DNA from 2 places in the Kitasatospora gansuensis genome. Region 1 is predicted to be linked to the other one. Evidence: riboswitches for the same ligand, from Rfam matches in the RefSeq annotation. Region 1 holds a riboswitch; the other holds the start of a gene.
What was found. A riboswitch is a leader RNA that binds a small molecule or an ion and turns the genes downstream of it on or off. The one in region 1 is predicted to bind cobalamin.
Positions count from the first base shown of each region.

Region 2: linked by a shared signal. The riboswitch ahead of F4556_RS39875 (prenyltransferase/squalene oxidase repeat-containing protein) and the one ahead of F4556_RS08970 (cobalamin biosynthesis protein) in region 1 are both predicted to bind cobalamin.

Region 1 covers NZ_JACHJR010000001.1:2,035,571-2,040,691, forward strand. Annotated here, with positions in the region: gene F4556_RS08955 (alpha/beta hydrolase family protein) at 1-462, opposite strand, end outside; gene F4556_RS08960 (helix-turn-helix domain-containing protein) at 590-1,279, opposite strand; gene F4556_RS08965 (YidB family protein) at 1,564-1,977, opposite strand; cobalamin riboswitch at 2,149-2,282, shown strand; gene F4556_RS08970 (cobalamin biosynthesis protein) at 2,384-3,334, shown strand; gene F4556_RS08975 (cobyric acid synthase) at 3,331-4,848, shown strand; gene F4556_RS08980 (putative cobaltochelatase) at 4,845-5,121, shown strand, end outside.
Region 2 covers NZ_JACHJR010000001.1:7,569,455-7,574,575, reverse strand. Annotated here, with positions in the region: gene metE (5-methyltetrahydropteroyltriglutamate--homocysteine S-methyltransferase) at 1-1,328, shown strand, start outside; gene metF (methylenetetrahydrofolate reductase [NAD(P)H]) at 1,390-2,307, opposite strand; partial or broken gene F4556_RS39880 (dihydropteroate synthase) at 2,438-2,590, shown strand; cobalamin riboswitch at 2,648-2,793, shown strand; gene F4556_RS39875 (prenyltransferase/squalene oxidase repeat-containing protein) at 2,900-5,121, shown strand, end outside.

The sequences.
Region 1 (5,121 bases):
CCAGGTGCCGCGTTTGCCGTCGACGTACCAGGCCGGGAGGTCGCCGAGGTCGCCCGTGGCGACGGTGTCGGTGAAGGCGAGGCCGAGGGCCGAGCGCGGGTCGCCGGTGTGGACCCGGGGCGTCAGTTCGACCTTGTCGCCGATCTGCAGGGAGCCGCCGTTCACCTGTTCCAGGCGGCGGGTGACGGTCTGCGGGCCGGTGCCGAGCACCTCGCCGACCACCGCGTGGCCGCCGTCCGGCCACTCCAGCGCGTACCGTCCCGGCCGGGCGGTGGCGGTGCTGCGGGTGATCACCACCCCGCCGGGGGCCAGGTCGTGCACCCGCAGGTCGGCGACGGCCCCGGGCTCGGCTCGCCCGGGCCTGACCACCCCGTCGGACGCCTTGCGGCCGAGCAGCAGGACGGCCGCGGTACCGGCTCCGACTGCGGCGGCGGCCACCATGGCCGCGGTTCCCCAACGCATTGCGCTCCCGGTGTGCTGTGGCGGACGGGACGATGCGGTCCATTCCACCGGCGCCGGTGGCGGGGTGCCACCGGGAGGGGGCCGTCCGGGAGCGGCGGCGGACGGTGCGTCAGACCCGTCAGACCCGTCAGACCGGGATGTCGGTGCGGTGGCGGGCGAGCAGCTCCCAGAACCGTTGCGCGTGCGGCTTCACCGGCTGCTGCTCGGCCGGGCTACGCGAGGAGCCCCAGTGCATCGGCACCAGGTACTCGCCCTGCAGCTCCGCGAGGGTCTGCTCCAGCACCGGCCGGGGCACCGGCACCAGCCGGGACATCGGCTTCACCTGCGACTGCCAGCGGCCGTCCACGCACTGGCGCAGACAGCGGTCGAGCTCGTCCTGACGGTCGGTCACGTGCACCAGCATCCGCAGCCCGATGCCCAGCACATGGGCCAGCGCGTACGTCTGTCCGGCGTCGCCGCCCCACTTGCCGGTCAGCTCGGCCTGCTCGTACGCGCGGGGGGTCACGCCGATCCGCTGGGCGGCCTGGTCCTGGGACAGCTCGCGGGCCACCCGGAAGTCCCGCAGGGTGGCCGGTGCGGTGCCCATCAGCTGGGCAGGCGGGCACCAGAGGGCCCGGGCCAGCGCGACGAACTCCTCCTCGGACGGCCGGAACTCACCGGTCTCCCAGCCGATCACGTGGCTCGGCAGCAGGCGGACGCCGTGCGCGGCCATGCCTTCGGCGACCTGATCGGGGGTCAGGCCGAGACCGGCCCGGTGGGACCGCGCCGCAGTCGGCGAGAAGGGCACGGGGGTGGGGGCGGGCGGTCTTCGTCGCATGCCACCAGACGCTAGGCCCGGGTCCGGGCGTTCGAGCACCCGCTGAACGCACGAAGCCCCTGCGGGCGGGTTGGCGGGGCGTTGGTGGTTCCTACGAGCGCTGACGCCTGATCAGGGGTCGTACTCGGAGGTAGCCACGGCTGCACCACCAGGGGCTCGGGGAACGGCGACGGTTCGTGGCTGGCGGGGCAAAATGCGAAAGTGCCTGACCGCCTATGTACGGATCACCTTGCAAGGGTCGGCGTCGCAGTTCCCCGAGCCCCTGTCTGCCGAACCATGTGCCTTTAGTGCTGCTTCCCGAAGAGCTCGTCGAGGGTGGCCGGGGTGGGGACTTCGCCGGTCGGGGTGAGCTGGTCGACGGCGGTGGGGAGCTGGGCGGCGAGTTGTTGGGTGATCTGGTCGCGGGAGAGGCCGGACTGCTGGGCCAGGGCGTCCAGCTCGCGGTCGGGGAGGGCGGCGGCGAGTTCGGCTCCGGTGACGGGGTGGTTGTCGCCGGTGCCGACCCAGGACTGGGCCTGGGAGCCGAGGCCGCCTTGGGTCAGTTGCTGGAGCAGTGCGCCGAGACCGCCCGCCGCTCCCTGGCCGCCGCCGAGTGTGCCGAGCAGCATGGCGAGCAGGTTTCCCCCGCCGCCGCCTCCGCCGGCGTGGCCGCCCGTGCCGCCGAGCAGTCCCCCGAGAAGCTTGCCGAGATCGGTCATGACCGTCCTCCAGTTCGGGCGCGGACCGATGCCGCGCCAGGGCCAGCTTCACCCGGCCGGGAGCACCCCGCACGGTGGGTGCGAACAGACGTGTGACCAACCCCTCCGCGCCCTTTGTTGACTGCCTGTCCGGCCGCGTGATGGGATCCTTCAGCCAAACGGAGGCAAGTAGAGGAAGCCGGTGCGAGTCCGGCGCGGTCCCGCCACTGTCACCGGGGAGCACTCTCGACACATGGTCACGACGGCCCGCTGAGGCGGCTGTTGGAAGGCCCGGGAGTGTGTCCGACCCGGAAGCCAGGAGACTCTCGCCCCCGGTACGTCGATCCAGGGCGCGGACCCTGAGTGAGGACACCCACGCCATGCCGGCAGCCCAGGACCGAGCCGACACCTCCCCGTCGTGCGCCGACTGACCCCCGCGCTCCCGTTCCTGCTCGGCTCCGTCGCCGGCTACCTGGCCGACGCGAGGTTCGCCGACCCCCGGCGGGGTCATCCCGTCGCCGTCTTCGGTTCGGCCGCCACCCGGCTGGAGCGCCGGCTCTGGCGTGACCACCGACCGGCCGGTGCCGCGTACACGGCCGCCTGTGTGGGCACCGTCGCGGCCGGGGCGGTGCTCGCCGACCGTGCCCTGCGCCGGGCGCCGCTGGCCCGGGCCGGGCTGGCCGCCGCCGCGACCTGGACGGTGCTGGGCGGCACCTCGCTGACCCGGGAGGCCAGGACCATCGGCCGCTCGCTGGCCGCGGACGACCTGGTGGCCGCCCGGGAGCGGCTGCCGCACCTGTGCGGCCGGGACCCGAGTGCGCTGGACGGGCCGCAGATCGCCCGCGCGGTGGTGGAGTCGGTCGCCGAGAACACCGCCGACGCCGTGGTGAACGCCCTCACCTGGGGCGCGCTGGCCGGTACCCCCGGGCTGCTCGCGTTCCGGGCCGTCAACACCCTGGACGCGATGGTCGGTCACCGTTCCCCGCGCCACCTGCGGTTCGGCTGGGCCTCGGCCCGGCTGGACGACCTGGCCGGCTGGCCGGGTGCCCGGCTGACGGCGCTGCTGACGGTGGCGGCCGCGCCCGAGCCCCGTACCGCCTGGCGGGTCTGGCGCCGTGACGGTTCGTCACACCCGAGCCCGAACGCGGGCCAGGCCGAGTCGGCCTTCGCCGGGGCGCTCGGGGTCCGGCTGGGTGGCACCCTGCGGTACGGGGAGCGCGTGGAGCACCGGCCGGTGCTCGGCGGCGAGCTGCGGCCGGTGACGGTCGACGACATCGAACGGGCCTGCGCGCTGTCCCGGCGGGTCGGGGCCCTGGCGCTGGCGGTCACCGTGACCGGCCGGGCCCTGTACTCGTGCTACTCGTGGAGGAAGTCGTGAGCGGTTCACTGCTGGTCGCCGGAACGACCTCGGACGCGGGCAAGAGCGTGGTCACCGCGGGCATCTGCCGCTGGCTGGCCCGACAGGGCGTCAGGGTGGCCCCGTTCAAGGCGCAGAACATGTCGCTGAACTCCTTCGTCACCGCCGACGGCGCCGAGATCGGCCGTGCCCAGGCGATGCAGGCGCAGGCCGCCCGGGTGGAGCCGGAGGCGGCGATGAACCCGGTGCTGCTCAAGCCCGGGGCGGACGGCCGCAGCCAGGTGGTGCTGCTCGGCAAGGCGGTCGCCGAGGTCGGCGCGCTGGACTACCGCGAGCGCAAGCCCGTCCTGCTGGAGCGCGCGCTGGAGTGCCTGGCCGACCTGCGCAGCCGGTACGAGGTGGTGGTCTGCGAGGGTGCGGGCTCCCCCGCCGAGATCAACCTGCGGGACCGGGACATCGCCAACATGGGCCTGGCCACCGCGGCGAAGCTGCCCGTGGTGGTGGTCGGCGACATCGACCGGGGCGGGGTGTTCGCCGCGATGTACGGCACCCTGGCGCTGCTCTCGGCCGAGGACCAGGCGCTGGTGGCGGGCTGGTTCGTGAACAAGTTCCGCGGCGACGCCCGGCTGCTGGCGCCGGGTCTGGAGATGCTGCGCGAGCTGACGGGCCGTCCGGTGCTCGGCACCCTGCCGATGCTCTCCGGCCTGTGGTTGGACGCCGAGGACTCGCTCGACCTGACCACCGTGGTGGACCGGGGCTCGGTGCGCGGCCCGGTCGGGGCGGACGTGCTGCGGGTCGCGGTGGTCCGCTTCCCGAGGCTGTCGAACTTCACCGACCTGGACGCGCTGGCCCAGGAGCCGGGGGTGCTGGTCCGCTGGGCCACCCGGGCCGAGGAGCTGGCCGACGCGGACCTGGTGGTGCTGCCCGGCACCCGGGCCACCGTGGCCGACCTGGCCTGGCTGCGCGAACGTGGCCTGGAGCCGGTGCTGAAGGCCCGGGCGGCGGCGGGCCGGCCGGTGCTCGGGGTGTGCGGCGGGTACCAGATGCTCGGTCAGGTGATCGAGGATCAGGTGGAGTCGAAGGCCGGTACGGTCGAAGGGCTCGGCCTGCTGCCGACCCGGGTGCTGTTCGGCCGGGAGAAGGTGCTGGCCCGGCCGGTCGGCGAGGCTTTCGGCGAGCGGGTCGAAGGGTACGAGATCCACCACGGCGTGGTGACGGTCGAGGGGGGCGAGCCCTTCTTGGACGGCTGCCGGGTCGGCTCCGTCCGGGGCACCACCTGGCACGGCGCGCTGGAGAACGACGGCTTCCGCCGGGCGCTGCTGCGCGAGGTGGCCGAGCAGGCGGGGCGGGCCTTCGTCCCCGCGCCGGACACCTCGTTCGCCGCCGCCCGGGAGGAACGCCTCGACCGCCTGGGCGACCTGATCGAGGAGCACGCCGACACCGACGCACTGTGGAAGCTGATCGAGGGCGGCGCACCCGCCCACCTGCCGTTCGTCCCACCCGGGGCACCCCGAGCTACGGAGACCGACCGATGACCGACGTGCGTTACCCCTTCACCGCGATCGTCGGCATGGCCGACCTGCGGCTCGGGCTGCTGCTGAACGCCGTCTCGCCGGCCGTCGGCGGGGTGCTGGTGCGCGGCGAGAAGGGCACCGCCAAGTCGACCATGGTGCGAGCCCTGGCCGGGCTGCTGCCCTCGATCGACACCGTGCCCGGCTGCCGGTTCTCCTGCGACCCGGCCTCGCCCGACCAAGGCTGCCCGGACGGCCCGCACGCCTCCGTCGCCGGCCACGAACGCCCGGCGTACC
Region 2 (5,121 bases), 5.5 Mb from region 1:
ACGTCGCCGCGTCCTGCTCGCTGCTGCACGTACCCCTGGACGCCGACCGGGAACGCGATCTGGACCCGCAGATCTCCCGCTGGCTGGCCTTCGCCCGGCAGAAGACCGAAGAGATCACCGTGCTCGCCCGGGGGCTGCGCGAGGGCACCGACACCATCGCGGCCGACCTCGCCGCCAACCGCGCCGACCTGGCCTCCCGCGCCGGCTCCGCGATCACCCGCGACCCGGCCGTCCGGGCCCGGGTCACGGCCACCACCGCCGCCGACGCCCGCCGCGACCAGGCCTACCCCGCGCGGGCCGCGGCCCAGCGGGCCCGGCTCGGCCTGCCGTTGCTGCCGACCACCACCATCGGCTCGTTCCCGCAGACCACCGAACTGCGCACCGCCAGGGCCGACTTGCGGGCCGGCCGGCTCGACCAGGCCGGGTACCGGGAGCGGATGGAGACCGAGGTCCGGGAGGTGATCACCTATCAGGAGAAGGCGGGCCTGGACGTCCTGGTGCACGGCGAGCCCGAACGCAACGACATGGTGCAGTACTTCGCCGAACAGCTCACCGGCTACCTCGCCACCCAGCACGGCTGGGTGCAGTCGTACGGCACCCGCTACGTCCGCCCGCCCGTGCTGGCGGGCGACATCTCGCGGCCCACGCCGATGACCGTCGACTGGTTCCGCTACGCCCAGGACCTCACCGACCGTCCGGTCAAGGGCCTGCTCACCGGGCCCGTCACCATGCTCGCCTGGTCCTTCGTCCGAGACGACCAACCGCTCGGCGACACCGCCCGCCAGGTCGCCCTGGCCCTGCGGGACGAGGTCACCGACCTGGAGGCGGCCGGCGCCGCCGTGATCCAGGTGGACGAGCCCGCGCTGCGCGAGACCCTGCCGCTGCGCTCCGCCGACCGCCCTGCGTACCTGGACTGGGCCACCGAGGCGTTCCGGCTCTCCACCTCCGGTGTCCGCGCCGACACCCAGATCCACACCCACATGTGCTACGCCGAGTTCGGCGCGATCATGACCGCGATCGACGAACTCGACGCCGACGTCATCTCCTTGGAGGCGGCCCGCTCGCACATGGAGGTCGCCCACGAGCTGGCCGGCGCCGGCTACCCCCGCGAGGTCGGACCCGGGGTCTGGGACATCCACTCCCCGCGCGTACCGAGCAGCACGGAGGCGGCCGCTCTGCTCCGCGCGGGTCTGGCCGCGATCCCGGCCGAGCGGCTCTGGGTCAACCCGGACTGCGGCCTGAAGACCCGCGGCTGGCCCGAGACCCGGGCCTCGATCGACAGCCTGGTCGAGGCCGCCAAGCTCGTCCGCGCGGAGCTGGCCGGCTGAGCCGGGCGGGTCGGGGCGGATGGGCCGCGGTACGCGCGTCCGCCCCGACCGTGCACCAGGGTCAGGGCCGGTTCTGCAGACCGAGGTTCTGATAGATCTCCATCGTGACCGGGGAGAAGTTCATGGTCATGAAATGGAGCCCGGGAACGTCCTCCGCGATCAGCCGGCGGCACATTTGGGTGGCATGCTCGATACCGATCGACCGCACGTCTCCCGGGCGGTCCTGGGCAGCGGTCATCCGCTCGGTGAACTCTGCCGGAATCACCGCTGTACTGAGCGTCGGAATGCGCTCAAGGGACCGGATCGTGGTGACCGGCATGATCTCGGGAATGATCGGGACGGCACACCCTGCCTTTTCCACGCGATCGCGGAAACGTAGGTAGTCGTCCACGTCGAAGAACATCTGGGTGATCGCGTAGTCGGCACCGGCCCGGCACTTCTCCACGAAGTGCCGGATGTCGCTGTCCCAGTCGGCCGAACGGGGGTGCATTTCGGGGAAGGCTGCGACGCCCACGCAGAAGTCCCCTGACTCCTTGATCAGCCGCACCAGCTCGGCGGCGTACCGCACGCCCTGCGGGTGACGCACCCAGTCGCCCAGCGGATCACCGGGCGGATCGCCGCGCAGCGCAAGGACGTTGCGAACGCCCTGGTCTGCGTAGTGGCCGAGGATGTTGCGCAGTTCGGCGATGCTGTGGCCCACCGCCGTCAGGTGGGCGACCGGGGTGAGGGTGGTGTCCTGGGCGATCCGTCCGGTCATGTTGACCGTGCGGCCGCGGGTCGAACCTCCCGCACCGTAGGTCACCGAGACGAAGGTCGGCGACAAGACCTCCAGTCTGCGGATCGCATTCCACAGACTCACCTCCGCCTGCGCGCTGCGGGGCGGCATGAACTCGAAGGAGTACGAGCGGGCCCCTGTCGCCAGGAGTTCGCGGATGGACAGTGCCCGATCTGCCCTCGTGCTGGGGATGCCTAGAGCCATGGAAAGATTATCGGGCTACCATCGGCATTCGGCAGCCTTGTCCATACGAACTGGCGGAAAGTCGCACGGGAGAGATGAGATCAGCGGATGGGAAGCTCCGGGGCCGACGCGCGTCGCATTGCCCACTCGAATTCGCGGAAGTTCCTGCTACCGGGGATGGAGGACTGGGGGCCGCCGCGGCGTCGTGGGCGTTCTCAACGTCACTCCTGACTCGTTCTCCGACAGCGGACTGTGGCTCGATCCGGACCAGGCGGTCGCCCACGGACTGAGACTCGTGGCCGAGGAATCCGCACGTCGGCTCCAGTCACGGTGTGTCGAAGGCGATATGACGCCTCGTTGACGACCCGAACGACCCCATGGTCTGATGAACCGCTTTTCATCCTCAGCAGCAGGGGAAGCCGGTTCGAATCCGGCGCTGACCCGCAACCGTGAACCCGCCCAAGGCGAGTGAGCCGGAATGCCTGCGCCGAGGGGCTTGTCAGCAATACGTGCGTCGTCGCGGACTACGACGCGGTCCACACAGGAGTCCCCTCGTGCCGGGACCTGTCGGCTGCGCCGTCACCCCCAGCGTCGACCGACCAGGGAGTCGCCGGTGAGGGTCAGCAGCATTCGCAACAGTCGCACGCACAGAGGCCGGAGCCTGGCCTCCCTGCTGCTCACCTCCGCCATCGCAGTCAGCGCAGGCGCCACCGTGATGTTCGGCCACCCCGGCAGCGCCGCCGCCGACCCGGTCGAGGACTGCACCGCCACCACCGGAGCCGTCGTCGCCGTCGACTTCGGCCACTGGGGCGGCGGCGTGGTCCGGGGCTGCGACGCCCACCCCACCACCGGCCTGAACCTGCTCCACAACGCCGGGTTCACCACCGCCGGAACCGAGCACGACGGCCTCGCCTTCATCTGCCGCCTCGGCAGCAGCACCTTCGGCAACGGCGTCCAGTACCCGACGCCGGCCGAGGAGCCCTGCGTCAACACCCCGCAGGCAACGGCCTACTGGTCGTTCTGGATCGCCGAACCCGGCCAACAGACCTGGTCCTACAGCCAGTTCGGTGCGGGCAGCCAGCAGCCGAAGCCCGGCGAGGTCGAGGCATGGGTGTACGGCGGCACCGACATCGGCGGCACCAGCGGCGCACCCTCCTTCACCCCGGACTCCGTCCGCGCGAAGAACACCGCCGGCCCCTCCCCCTCGTCCTCCGCCAGTCCTTCCGCCTCTGCCTCCGCGAGCCCCACGGCCCCGGCCACCGGGGACCCGGCCGCAGCGGCGGCCTGGCTGGCCGGTCAACTCGTCGGCGGTGACCACATGGAGAACGGGGCGTTCGAGGGCCCCGATCTCCCCCGGACCTCCTTCACCGCCCTGGCGCTCGCCGCCGCGGGGACCCAGGACCCGGCGCTGCGCAAGGTCGTCACCTTCCTGCAGGCGCACACCGACCGGTTCGTCTTCCCCGACGGCCCCGGCACCGAGCCGGACTCCCGGGCGGCGGCCCTGCTGGCCCTGGTCGCCGAGAGCACCGGCGGCAACCCCCGGTCGTTCGGCGGGCGTGATCTGCTGGCCGACCTGAACGACCACGTGTGCACCGCCCAGGGCGAGAACGGCAAGTGCACGGCGGCGGGCGACTTCCACGGCGCGGCCTCGCCGTGGGTGCAGGCGTACGGTGTGATCGCCCTGGCGCGCGGCGGCGTCACCCCGCCCGCCGCCGCGCTGAGCCGGTTCGACGTGCTCCAGTGCGCCGACGGCGGGATCGCCGGTTCCATGATCGTCGCGGGTGGCTTCTGCGAGTCGGACCCCTCCAGCACCTCCCTCACCGTGCTCGCCCTGCGCAAGGCCGGCGGACACGGCGAGTTCGTCCAGCGGGCCGCCGAGCAGCTCGGCACGAGCCAGCAGGCCGACGGCTCGTACGTCCCCTACGTCGGTGCCTCCGGTGACACCGGCAGCACCGCGGCCGCGGCCCAGGCCCTCAGGGCCACCGGCCAGGACGCCAAGCAGGCCACTGCCAAGGCGTGGCTGAGCACCCGTCAGAACAAGGACGGCGGCTTCGCCCCCGACGAGGGGGCCCCGGATTCCGACGTCCCCAGCACTGAGCAGGCCATCCTGGCCCTCACCGGCACCGACCTCTCGACCGTGTCCCACCATCCCGGCGGCACCACCCCGCCCACCTCGAAGCCCGCCAGGTCGCCGGACCTCACCAAGGGCAGCAGCTACCTGACCGACCCGGCCCACCTGCTCGGCGGCCACTACTACGAAGCCTTCCCCGACTCCGGGTTCGCCGACTTCGGGCTCACCGTGGACGGCGCGTACGCGCTGGCCGCCACCGGGACCGACGACGCGGCGCTGCGCAGGATCGTCGACTTCCTCGACCAGCAGGGCAAGGACGGCAACGACCGCACCGTCAACGACTGGACCGGCATCGGCACCGAGTACGCGGGCGGCGGCGCCCTCGGCAAGGAGGCGCTGCTCGCCGAGATCGTCGGCCGCGACCCGCGCAACTTCGGCGGCCACGACTTGATCGCCGCCCTCGACGCGGCCGTCTGCGCCCGCCGTGACGACGCGCTCGGCTGCGACGCGGCCGGCAACTACACGTGGGCCACCTCGGTGTTCTCCCAAGCCCTGGGCGTGATGGCCCAGTTGCGCGCGGGCGACACCGCGAACGCCGCCGCACCGATCGCCTACCTGCGCGGCCTCCAGGCGTCGAACGGCTCCTGGCCGAGCCTGATCCCGGCCACCGGCGACGCCGACGTGGACAGCACCGCGATGGCCGTGATGGCGCTCTCCCTGGTCCCCGGCGAGGAGGCCGCCCAGGCCGTCGACCAGGGCCTCGC